Regions from separate parts of the Streptomyces sp. NPDC031497 genome, predicted to be linked through region 1. Evidence: riboswitches for the same ligand, from Rfam matches in the RefSeq annotation. Region 1 holds a riboswitch; the other holds the start of a gene.
What was found. Region 1 has a riboswitch for S-adenosylmethionine ahead of ACZ5K7_RS41360 (aminotransferase class V-fold PLP-dependent enzyme). Riboswitches for the same ligand answer to the same signal wherever they lie in the genome.
Positions count from the first base shown of each region.

Region 2: it holds a riboswitch for S-adenosylmethionine, as region 1 does, so the genes downstream of both, ACZ5K7_RS11805 (amino acid ABC transporter permease) here and ACZ5K7_RS41360 (aminotransferase class V-fold PLP-dependent enzyme) in region 1, are expected to answer to the same signal.

Region 1 covers NZ_JBVIKO010000031.1:81,574-86,756, forward strand. Annotated here, with positions in the region: gene qcrB (cytochrome bc1 complex cytochrome b subunit) at 1-1,024, shown strand, start outside; gene trpD (anthranilate phosphoribosyltransferase) at 1,157-2,221, shown strand; SAM riboswitch class IV at 2,501-2,617, shown strand; gene ACZ5K7_RS41360 (aminotransferase class V-fold PLP-dependent enzyme) at 2,778-4,154, shown strand; gene ACZ5K7_RS41365 (outer membrane protein assembly factor BamB family protein) at 4,220-5,183, shown strand, end outside.
Region 2 covers NZ_JBVIKO010000005.1:94,695-99,877, forward strand. Annotated here, with positions in the region: gene ACZ5K7_RS11790 (GNAT family N-acetyltransferase) at 1-60, opposite strand, end outside; gene ACZ5K7_RS11795 (ABC transporter substrate-binding protein) at 86-1,111, opposite strand; gene ACZ5K7_RS11800 (amino acid ABC transporter ATP-binding protein) at 1,196-1,978, opposite strand; gene ACZ5K7_RS11805 (amino acid ABC transporter permease) at 1,975-2,955, opposite strand; SAM riboswitch class IV at 3,347-3,470, opposite strand; gene ACZ5K7_RS11810 (glutathione S-transferase C-terminal domain-containing protein) at 3,548-4,420, opposite strand; gene ACZ5K7_RS11815 (putative leader peptide) at 4,551-4,697, opposite strand; gene ACZ5K7_RS11820 (RlpA-like double-psi beta-barrel domain-containing protein) at 4,858-5,115, shown strand.

The DNA of each region.
Region 1 (5,183 bases):
GTTCCCCGGCCACGACTTCGTGGGGCGGTTCTACTCGATCCACATCCTGCTGCTGCCGGGCATCATGCTCGGCCTGGTGGTGGGCCACCTGATCCTGGTCTTCTACCACAAGCACACGCAGTTCGCGGGTCCCGGAAAGTCCGAGAAGAACGTCGTCGGCATGCCGCTGCTGCCGGTCTACATGGCCAAGGCCGGAGGCTTCTTCTTCCTGGTCTTCGGTGTCATCGCGGTCATCGCGGCGACCACCCAGATCAACCCGATCTGGGCCATGGGCCCCTACCGTCCGGACCAGGTGTCCACCGGCGCCCAGCCCGACTGGTACATGGGCTTCGCCGAGGGCCTGATCCGTTACATGCCGGGCTGGGAGATCAACTTCTGGGGCCACACCCTGGTCCTGGGCGTCTTCATCCCGCTGGTCCTGTTCGGTCTGGTGCTGGGCGCGATCGCGCTCTACCCGTTCATCGAGTCCTGGGTCACCGGCGACAAGAGCGAGCACCACATCCTGGACCGCCCGCGCAACGCCCCGACCCGTACCGGGTTCGGTGTCGCCTGGGTGACCGTGTACATGATCGGCCTGGTCGGTGGTGGCAACGACCTCATCGCCACCCACTTCCATCTGTCGATCAACGACGTGACCTGGTTCGTCCGGATCTTCTTCTTCGCCGGACCGGTGATCGCGTTCATCGTCACCAAGCGGATCTGCCTCGGCCTGCAGCGCCGGGACCGCGAGAAGGTGCTGCACGGCCGCGAGACCGGCATCATCAAGCGGCTGCCGCACGGTGAGTTCATCGAGGTGCACGAGCCGCTCAGCCAGGAGCAGCTGCACACCCTCACGGCCCACCACCAGTACGAGCCGGCCCAGGTCGGCGCGGCGGTGGACGAGAACGGTGTCGAGCGCAAGATCAAGGGGTCCGAGAAGCTCCGCGCCAAGCTGAGCAGCGCCTACTACGGCGAGGACAACCAGATCCCGAAGCCCACCGTCGAGGAGTACAAGGAGATCACGAGCGGCCACGGCCACCACTGATCGACCGCGTCGCCACGCCACGGCCGAAGGGCCCCCGTCCGGTGTACGGACGGGGGCCCTTCGCCGTGCCCGGAGCTGGATAGGGTGGGCCTGACACTGTTTTTCGCCGGTACGACCATCAGGAGCGGCCTCATGAGCGCTGTGACCCCCGCTGGAGGCGACATCGCGGCGGGCCGTTCCTGGCCCGAGGTGCTGAACGCGCTGCTGTACGGCCAGGACCAGAGCGCTGACGCGACGGCCTGGGCGATGGACCAGATCATGCGCGGGCAGGCCACCGACGCCCAGATCGCCGGTTTCGTCGTCGCCCTGCGGGCGAAGGGCGAGACGGTCGACGAGATCAACGGCCTGGTCCGCACGATGTACGCGCACGCCAACGTCATCGAGGTACCGGGCCGCACGGTGGACATCGTCGGCACCGGCGGTGACGGCGCCAAGACGGTGAACATCTCGACGATGTCGGCGCTGGTGGTGGCCGGCACCGGGGCGAAGGTCGTCAAGCACGGCAACCGGGCGGCGTCCTCCGCGTCCGGCGCCTCGGACGTGCTGGAGAAGCTCGGCGTCAACCTCGATCTGACCCCGCGGCGGGTCGCCGAGGTCGCCGAGGAGGCCGGCATCACCTTCTGCTTCGCCGTCAAGTTCCACCCGGCGCTGCGCCATGCGGGCGCGGCCCGCGGCCAGCTGGGTATCCGCACGGTGTTCAACATCCTCGGCCCGCTGACCAACCCCGCGCAGGTGCGGGCCCAGGCGGTCGGCGTCGCGGACCCGCGCATGGCGCCGGTCGTCGCGGGCGTCTTCGCGGAACGCGGCAACTCCTCCCTGGTCTTCCGCGGCGACGACGGCCTCGACGAGCTGACGACCACCGCCACGTCCCACGTCTGGATCGTCCGCGACGGCAAGATCACCGAGGAGACCTTCGACCCGCGGGACGTCGGCATCGAGCTGGTCCCGGTAGAGGCGCTGCGCGGCGGCGACCCGTCGTACAACGCGGAGGTCGCCCGTCGGCTCCTGGACGGCGAGACGGGCCCGGTCCGCGACGCGGTCCTGCTGAACTCGGCGGCGGCGCTGGTGGCCCTGGACCCGGGCACCGGAACGCTGGCCGAGCAGATCCGCGCCGGCATGGACAAGGCGGCGGAGTCGATCGACTCGGGCGCGGCCAAGCGGGTGCTGGAGCGCTGGGCGGCGGCGACGAACAGGTAGGGGCCGCGGTCGGCGCGCTGAGGCGCGGTACGGCACCTCCCCACTGCCTTAAGGGCGTGGGGGGACCCCCAGCTGCGCCGTCGTGGCTGATCGCCGTTGCGGCGGAAAAGAAGGTGAGCGGGGTACTTCCGCCTTTCCGCCTTTCCGCCTTTCCGCCGCAACGGCGAGCGACCGCATTCGGTCTTCCGGCGGTGCGGAAGCGGCTTCGGACCCTGGCGGTGTCCCGTCATCCGGACAGGAGTTGCGCGTCGCCGATCACTTCACTTACGTTTCTTCTCAGGTCATGAGTGACAGTCATGAGGCCCCGGCCGACTGTCCGGCAACCCTCCGTCCGTGGCGGGGTGCCCCGGGTGAAGACCAGGTCGTAGGCAGAGAGGTCTACGGCAAGCGCGGACCCCTCGCACGCCAGGGGTCCTGGTCGTCGAGGGAGTCTTCTGTGAGCAAGCGAATGCGATAGGGCGTCGAGCCCCGCCTCCGCATACCCCTTTCACCTTTCCCGTGCCGTCGACGTACCGTCCGGCCCGGCGATTTCGCTTACCCCTCACAGGAGTTCGCCATGTCTGTCTCCACCGCTGTCTCCGCCCAGTCGGTTTGTGCCCCGCTGCCCGTTCTAGGGCAGGATGTCACCGTCCCGCTCGTCACCGGCGGCGAGGTCACCTACGCCGCCCTCGACTACGCGGCCAGCGCCCCGGCGCTCCAGCGGGTCTGGGACGACGTGGCGGCCTACGCGCCCTACTACGGCAGCGTCCACCGCGGTGCCGGCTACCTCTCCCAGCTGTCGACCGACCTCTTCGAGAACGCCCGGAAGACCGTCGCCGAGTTCCTCGACTGCCGCCCCGACGACCAGCTGGTCTTCACCCGCTCGACCACGGACTCCCTGAACCTCCTGGCCCGCGCGCTCCCCGCCGACTGCCAGGTCTTCGTCTTCGAGACCGAGCACCACGCCTCCCTGCTGCCCTGGCAGGACGCCCGGGTCACCTACCTCGACGCCCCGCGCACCCCGCGCCAGGCCGTCGAGACCCTGGAGCAGGCCCTCGCCGACCGCACCGTGTCCATTGAAGGGGGCTACGGCCCGGCCCTGGTCTGTGTCACCGGCGCCTCGAACGTCACCGGCGAGCTGTGGCCGGTCCGCGAGCTGGCCGCGGCCGCGCACGCGCACGGCGCCCGGATCGTCCTGGACGCGGCCCAGCTGGCCCCGCACCACCCGGTGAGCGTCCGCGAGCTGGACGTCGACTGGGTCGCCTTCTCCGGCCACAAGCTGTACGCCCCCTTCGGCTCCGGCGTCCTGGCCGGCCGCGCCGACTGGCTCCGGGCGGCCGAGCCGTACCTCGCGGGCGGCGGCGCCAGCCGCAAGGTCACCCGGCGTGAGGACGGGGGAGTGGCCGTGGAGTGGCACGAGAGCGCCGCGCGCCACGAGGCGGGCTCCCCGAACGTGATCGGCGCCTACTCGATCGCCGCCGCCTGCAAGGCGCTGACCGAGGCGGGCTTCGACACGCTGGTCGCCCGCGAGCGGCACCTGATCGAGAAGGTGCGGGCGGGGCTGGCCGAGGTTCCCGAGGTCCGTGTCCTCTCCCTCTTCGGCGACGACGCCCCCCGCGTCGGAGTGATCAGCTTCGTGGTGGACGGCTGGAACAGCTCCCACTTCGCCGCGGCCCTCTCCGCCGAGTACGGCATCGGCGTCCGCGACGGCCTCTTCTGCGCCCACCCGCTGGTCAGGACCCTGCTGGGCTCCGACCCGCAGACCCAGGGCGAGTGCGGGGCGCCGGAGGCGGCACCGGGCGAGAAGTCCCTGAACGCGATCCGGGTGAGCTTCGGCGCGGGGACGCCGGACGAGCACGTGGAGCGGTTCGTGAATGCCGTCAAGGAGCTCGTCCGGGATGGCGCGAAATGGAACTACCGTACGGAGGACGGCCGTTGCGTACCGGCCGTCTGACGGACTGACGTCCAGCCGCGCGTATACGCTTCCCTCAGCTGTACGGAGGGCAGGGGGAGCACGGGGTGCAGGAGCTGCGCGAGACGGATCCTCGGACCATCGGTCCCTACGAGGTCCGGGGCAGACTCGGATCCGGCGGTATGGGCGAGGTGTATCTCGCCGAGGCGCGCGGTGGTCTCCGGCTCGCCGTGAAGGTGGTGCGCGCCGAACACGCGGAGGACCGCACCTTCCGGGCCCGTTTCCGGCACGAGGTGCGGGCCGCGCAGACCGTCGGCGGCGCGGGGACCTACACCGCCCGCGTCGTGGACGCGGACACCGAGGCCGTACGGCCGTGGATGGCCACCGAGTACGTGGACGGGCCGAACCTGCGGGACGCGATCTTCGAAGGCGGCCCCCTGACCGGCGACGCGGTACGGCTGCTGGCGGCCGCGCTGGGCGAGGCGCTGGCCGCGATCCACGCCAAGGGGCTGGTGCACCGTGACCTCAAGCCCTCCAACATCCTGCTGGCGCCGGACGGCCCCCGGGTCATCGACTTCGGGATCGTCCGGGCCCTGGAAGGGACGGCACTGACCCGGACCGGGGTGATCGTCGGGTCGGTCGGCTATGTCTCGCCCGAGCAGATCCGCAACGGCGCCCACGTGGGACCGGCCAGTGACGTCTTCTCGCTGGGCGCGGTCCTCGCGTACGCGGCGGGCGGACGGGAACCCTTCGGCGAGGGGCAGGACTCGGTCGTCCTGCTGCGGATCCTGACCGGGGACGTCGACCTGTCCGCCGTACCGAAAAACCATCTGGAGCTCGTGGAGTCCTGTCTGCGCGACGACCCCGGCGCGCGGCCGACGCCCGCGGACGTGGTGGCGGCGGTGGGACACACCGCGCGTTCCCTCCGCGCGGGCCTTGGGGCGGGGTGGTACGCCGGCCGCGCCACGGCGGAATCGGCGACCGTGGACAGCGATGAGCGCTGGGTGCCGGAACACGGGTCGGGGGAGCGGGACAGCCGCGTCGAGTACGTGGCGCCCACGACAGTCACGG
Region 2 (5,183 bases), on a different contig from region 1:
ACCGGCGAGCGCGGACCAGACGGCGTTGTCCAGGACGCCGAGGGATGCTTCAACGGTCATGGTGGCGTTCTTCCCTGACGATGGGTCAGGAGTTGTCCAGCGGCAGTCCGGGCGGGTTGACCTCGGACTTGGCGACGGCCTCGTTGGAGAGGTTGTAGGCGGCCAGCCACTTGGCGTACTGACCGTTCTTGATCAGGTAGTTGATGGCGTCGGCGAGCGGCTTGGCAAGGCCGCTGTCCTTCTTCGCGGTGGCCGCGATCAGACCCTGGAGGCTGGCGCCCGCGCCGGAGTAGGTACCCGCGGTGCGGGTGGCGTTGGGTGTGTTCGCGGTCTGCCTGTTGTGGTACGCGATGCCGGGGTTGGGGCCGAGGTAGGCGTCGATCTTGCCGCTGTTGAGGGCCAGGTAGACGCTGTTGCTGTCCTGGTAGTACTTGACCGTGACCTTCTTGCCCTCCTTGGCCAGCTTGGCCTTCCACTCCAGGAGGATCTTCTCCTGGTTGGTGCCGGCGCTGACGGAGACGGTCTTGCCGGCGAGGTTCTCGTAGTTGTCGTCGAAGTTCCAGGTGCTCTTCTTCGGGACCGTGAAGGCGAGGTTGTCCTGCCGGTAGGACGCGAACTCGTACTTCTTCTTGCGCTCCTCGGTGTCGGTGATGTTGGAGAGGGCCACGTCGACCTTGCCGCTGTCGATGCCGACGAACATGTTCTCCCAGGTGAAGCTCTTCAGCTCGGGCGTGAGGCCGAAGACCGCGGCGACCAGCCGGGCGAGGTCGGGTTCGGAACCGGTGAGGGTCTTCTGGTCGCTGCCCACGTAGGCGAGCGGCGGGAATCCGGCGGGCAGGACACCCTCGCCGATGACGAGCTTGCCGCTCTTGCGGACGGAGGCGGGCAGTTCGGCGCTGATGGACTTGACCTCGGAGACCTTGACGGTGGTCTGCTGGGCGGCGCCGTTGGAGACCTGTCCGATGACGACCTCGCCGCTCTTGGCGCTGTCGGTCGTGGTCGCGGCGTCGCTGTCGCCCCCGCAGGCGGCGAGCCCGGTGGCGAGGGTCGCTACGGCGGTCGCCGTGGTGAGGCCGCGGATCAGGCTGCGTCGGGAGAGGAGCGTGGGCATGGCTGTCCTTCGTGTCTCAGTGACAAGTGAAAGGGGGGGTGGTTCAAGGGAAAGAGGGGGTGGTTCCAGTGAAAGGGGTGTGGTTCAGAGGACCTTGCGGAGGAAGTCCCGGGTCCGTTCGTGCCGCGGGTTGTCGAGGATCTCGGCGGGCGGGCCCTGTTCGACGATCCTTCCGGCGTCGATGAAGACGATCCGGTCGGCGACCTCGCGGGCGAAGCCGATCTCGTGGGTGACGATCACGAGGGTGGTGCCGCCGGAGGCCAGGTCCTTGATGACGGCGAGGACCTCGCCGACCAGCTCGGGGTCGAGCGCGGAGGTCGGTTCGTCGAAGAGGATGATGCCGGGCCGCAGGGCCAGGGCGCGGGCGATGGCCACGCGCTGTTGCTGGCCGCCCGACAGCTGCCGCGGGTAGGCGCCGACGCGCTCGCCGAGGCCGACCCGTTCGAGGAGTTCCTTGGCCAGCTGCTGGGCCTCGGGCCTGGTCAGCTTTCCGGTGGCGACGGGGGCGGCCGCGACGTTGTCGAGGACCGTCAGGTGCGGGAACAGGTTGAAGTTCTGGAAGACGAAGCCGATCCGGCTGCGCTGGGCCAGGATGGCGCGTTCGCTCAGCTCCTTGAGCCGGTCCCCGTGGCGCTTCACGCCGACCAGTTCGCCGCCGACGCTGACGTAGCCGGTCTCGGGCTTCTCCAGGTGGTTGATCACCCTCAGCAGGGTGGACTTGCCGGAGCCGGACGGGCCGAGGATGACGGTGACCTCGCCGGGGCGGACGGTCAGGTCGACCCCGTCGAGGACGCGATGGGCGCCGTACGACTTGTGGACGTCGTGGATCTCCAGGGCGGCGGGCGCGAGGTCCGGTGCGGTGGTCATGCGGCGGCCTCCCGGCGTATCCGTTCCCGCAGGTCGCCGAGGCCGGTGCGGAGTTTCTGGAGGGGGGTCGGCGGCAGCGTGCGGGTGGCGCCGCGGGCGAAGTACCGCTCGACGTAGAACTGGACGACGGAGACGGCGCTGGTCAGGATCAGGTACCAGACGGTGGCCACGAGCAGCAGCGGCACGATGTCGCCGGGGTAGGTGCTGCCCATGGACTGCACCGAGCCGAAGAGGTCGAGCAGCGAGACGTAGAACACCAGGGACGTGCCCTTGATCAGCCCGATGAGCTGGTTGACGTAGTTCGGCACGATGGAGCGCAGGGCCTGCGGGAAGACGATCCGGGTGAACTGGTAGCTCTTGGGCAGGCCGAGTGCGGCGGCCGCCTCGTGCTGGCCCTGGTCGACGGAGAGGATGCCGCCGCGCACCACCTCGGCCGCGTAGGCCGCCTCGTTGAGGCTGAGGCCGACCACGGCGACCACCATGTCGGTGGCGAGTTTCGACTCGTCGAAGCTGACGAAGGACGGGCCGAAGGGCACACCCAGGCTCAACGTCTGGTACAGGGCCGAGAAGTTGTAGAGGAAGATCAGCAGGACGATCAGCGGGATCGAGCGGAACAGCCAGGTGTAGGTCCAGCTGACGGCGCGCAGCACGGGGCTGCCGGAGAGCCGGGCGACGGCCAGTACGACGCCGCCGAGGAGGCCCAGCACGGCGCTGAGCGCGGCGACTTCGAGGGTGATGACGAGCCCGTCGAGGATCGTGGGCCGCAGGAACCAGTAGCGGAACCGGTCCCACTGGTAGAAGGGGTTGGTGGCCAGTCCGTGTGCGAACTGCGCGACGACCACCAGGACGACGGCGGTGGCGATCCACCGGCCGGGGCGGCGCAACGGCTGAACCCGCTGGGTTTTGACGGGTTTTGACGTATCGTCAGTTGGTGGCGGTGCCTCGGCGAGGGACACGGTGCCTGGGGGTTCGGTCATGGCGGGCTCCGGCGGAGTCGGACACCCCGGGCCCCACGGCCGGGACCGTACGACCGGGCCGCATGCGGGCGGGCGGCACGGTGCACGGGGGCGCGCGGGGCAGGGGGGCTGGGCGGACGGCGGCACACCGGGCGACCGGTGTTTCGACGGGGACGCTGAGGCGCGAAGCTGCGGGAAGCCGGCGGAAAAGCCTGGTCAGACCCGACAGCGGGCACAGCCCGGTGCGGTACACGCGCTACACAGGGCGCTGTTGACACGGAGCAGATCGACGGCACGGTCGGCGACGAGCGGGCTCGGATACGGGCGTACGCAGCCCGAGGTGCGGCGCTCGGCCGTCCTGGAGGCTGCGTACATGTCCGTCACCTGTCACTGTCGTGCTGGCCCTCGGGGGGCCTCGCGCTTACCGAATCGTCGCTTGCCGAAACGTCATCGGTCCGGTCGTCACCTGGGGCACCCCACCGCGATGCGAGGGTTGCCGGTCAGCAAGCCAGGGCTTGACGCTGACGCTCTTGACCGTTCTGGTCCGTAAGTAACGCAGTTGCCCGAACGAATGTCAACGCCTGTCCGACTGGCGAAACGGTTCGGGCCGCTCTCACCTGCGCGGAACGCCGGGAGCGTCCGCCGCGTGGCCCGCCCAGTCCAGGATCTGGACGGCCGCACCGGCGGCTTCCAGGCCCTGGCAACGGCCGTGGTGGCGACGGGCGATGCCGTCGAGGTCGAGGTGGGCGCCGAAGGCCGGGTGCGCGGCCAGCCGGCGGGCGTAGGCCCACAGCACCGGATGGCCGGCGATGCGGTGCACGGCGGAGGCGTCCAGGTGGTTGCGGTGCACGGTGTCGAGTTGCACCAGGGCCACCCACAACTCGACGTCCGCCGCCGTGAGTTGCCCGCCGACAAGGAACTCCGCCCCGGTCAGCCGGCACTCCAGCTCGTCCAGGGCGGCGAGCAGCACCTCCAGCGCCTCCGGGTCGCCGCCCACGCGCCCGGCGCGCTGCGCGGCCTGCTCGATGCCCTCGGCGCACAGCCGCTCGACGGCCTCGATCTCGGCCTCGGCACCGCACGGGTACAGCCGGGTGGCGCCGTCGCCGAAGTGGCGGTCCAGGTCGCGCAGGATGTCCCGGCTGTGGGTGGAGACGATGCGGCCGGACCAGTCGTCGCTGAGCACGGGTGCGAGGGCCGGTCCCGAGTAGTGGTGGGCGCTCGCCTCGTACAGCGGGCGCAGCGCCGTGTGGCTGCCGTCCGGACAGTCCGGGACGGCGGGCAGATAGGTGACCGGACAACAGTCGTCGAGGGCCAGCAGGCTGTGGCCGACGGCGATGCGGAGGCCGTCGGGACAGGCGGTGGCGAGGTGGAGCCGGTAGCGGCGCGGCACGGCGTAGTGGCCGCTGCGCGCGTCCCGGCCGATGCGCCCTCGGAAGGCGGGGGTGGTCCGGACGGACGGGAGGGCGGCGAGCGGAGTGATGGACATGCGTCTCCCCGGGGGTGCGGACGCGCGGACGTACGCGCGGCGGAAGCGTTCGTCGGCGGGTGGGCGTTCGGCGGGTGCGGCCGACGGCGGGCACCCGGCCGGTGCGGCTGGTACGGCCGGGAGCGGGGGCTCAGCCGGTGCGGCTGATGGCGCTGCGGCTGATGGCGCTGCACACACGCTGCAGGTCGATGTGCAGGCGGGAGGTGAGCAGCGGGACGGGGCCGGGCGTACGGTTCCCTCGGCGCTGTCTGCCGGTGACCGTGCGCAGCCGACCCATCTTTCCCTACCTTTTCACTAGGATTCCCACCTGGAGTGTCGATCGGCCTCCGCGTGCCGTCAAGGGGGCGTCCACGCCTGGGACACCCGGCCCCGGGTTGCCGCCGGGCGGGAGCCGCGGTCCGCTGGAGACGCGGGCCGAGTGACAGGAGCCGGATGCGATGAGCGAGCCCCCGGGTCCCGGGCCCGTGCCCGGTGCCGTGCCCGAGACCTTCGCGTTCAGCTGCGGGCGGTGCGGCAAGGCCTGGGAGGCGGCCTTCCAGGCGGTGTTCTTCACCGACCCGATCGCCGACCCGGACCTGCAGAGCACCCTGGAGTACGTCGACGAGGCCGGCCGGGCCGTGCGGTCGCCGCTCGCCGACGCGGTGTGCCCGCGCTGCGGCAGCCGGAAGGTGCGGATCACGGCTCCCGGGTCGTGACGCTCACCCGGATGGCACGCGCGGGTGGTCGTCGGCCGTGCCGGATGGTGGCGTGGAGGGACGTACCG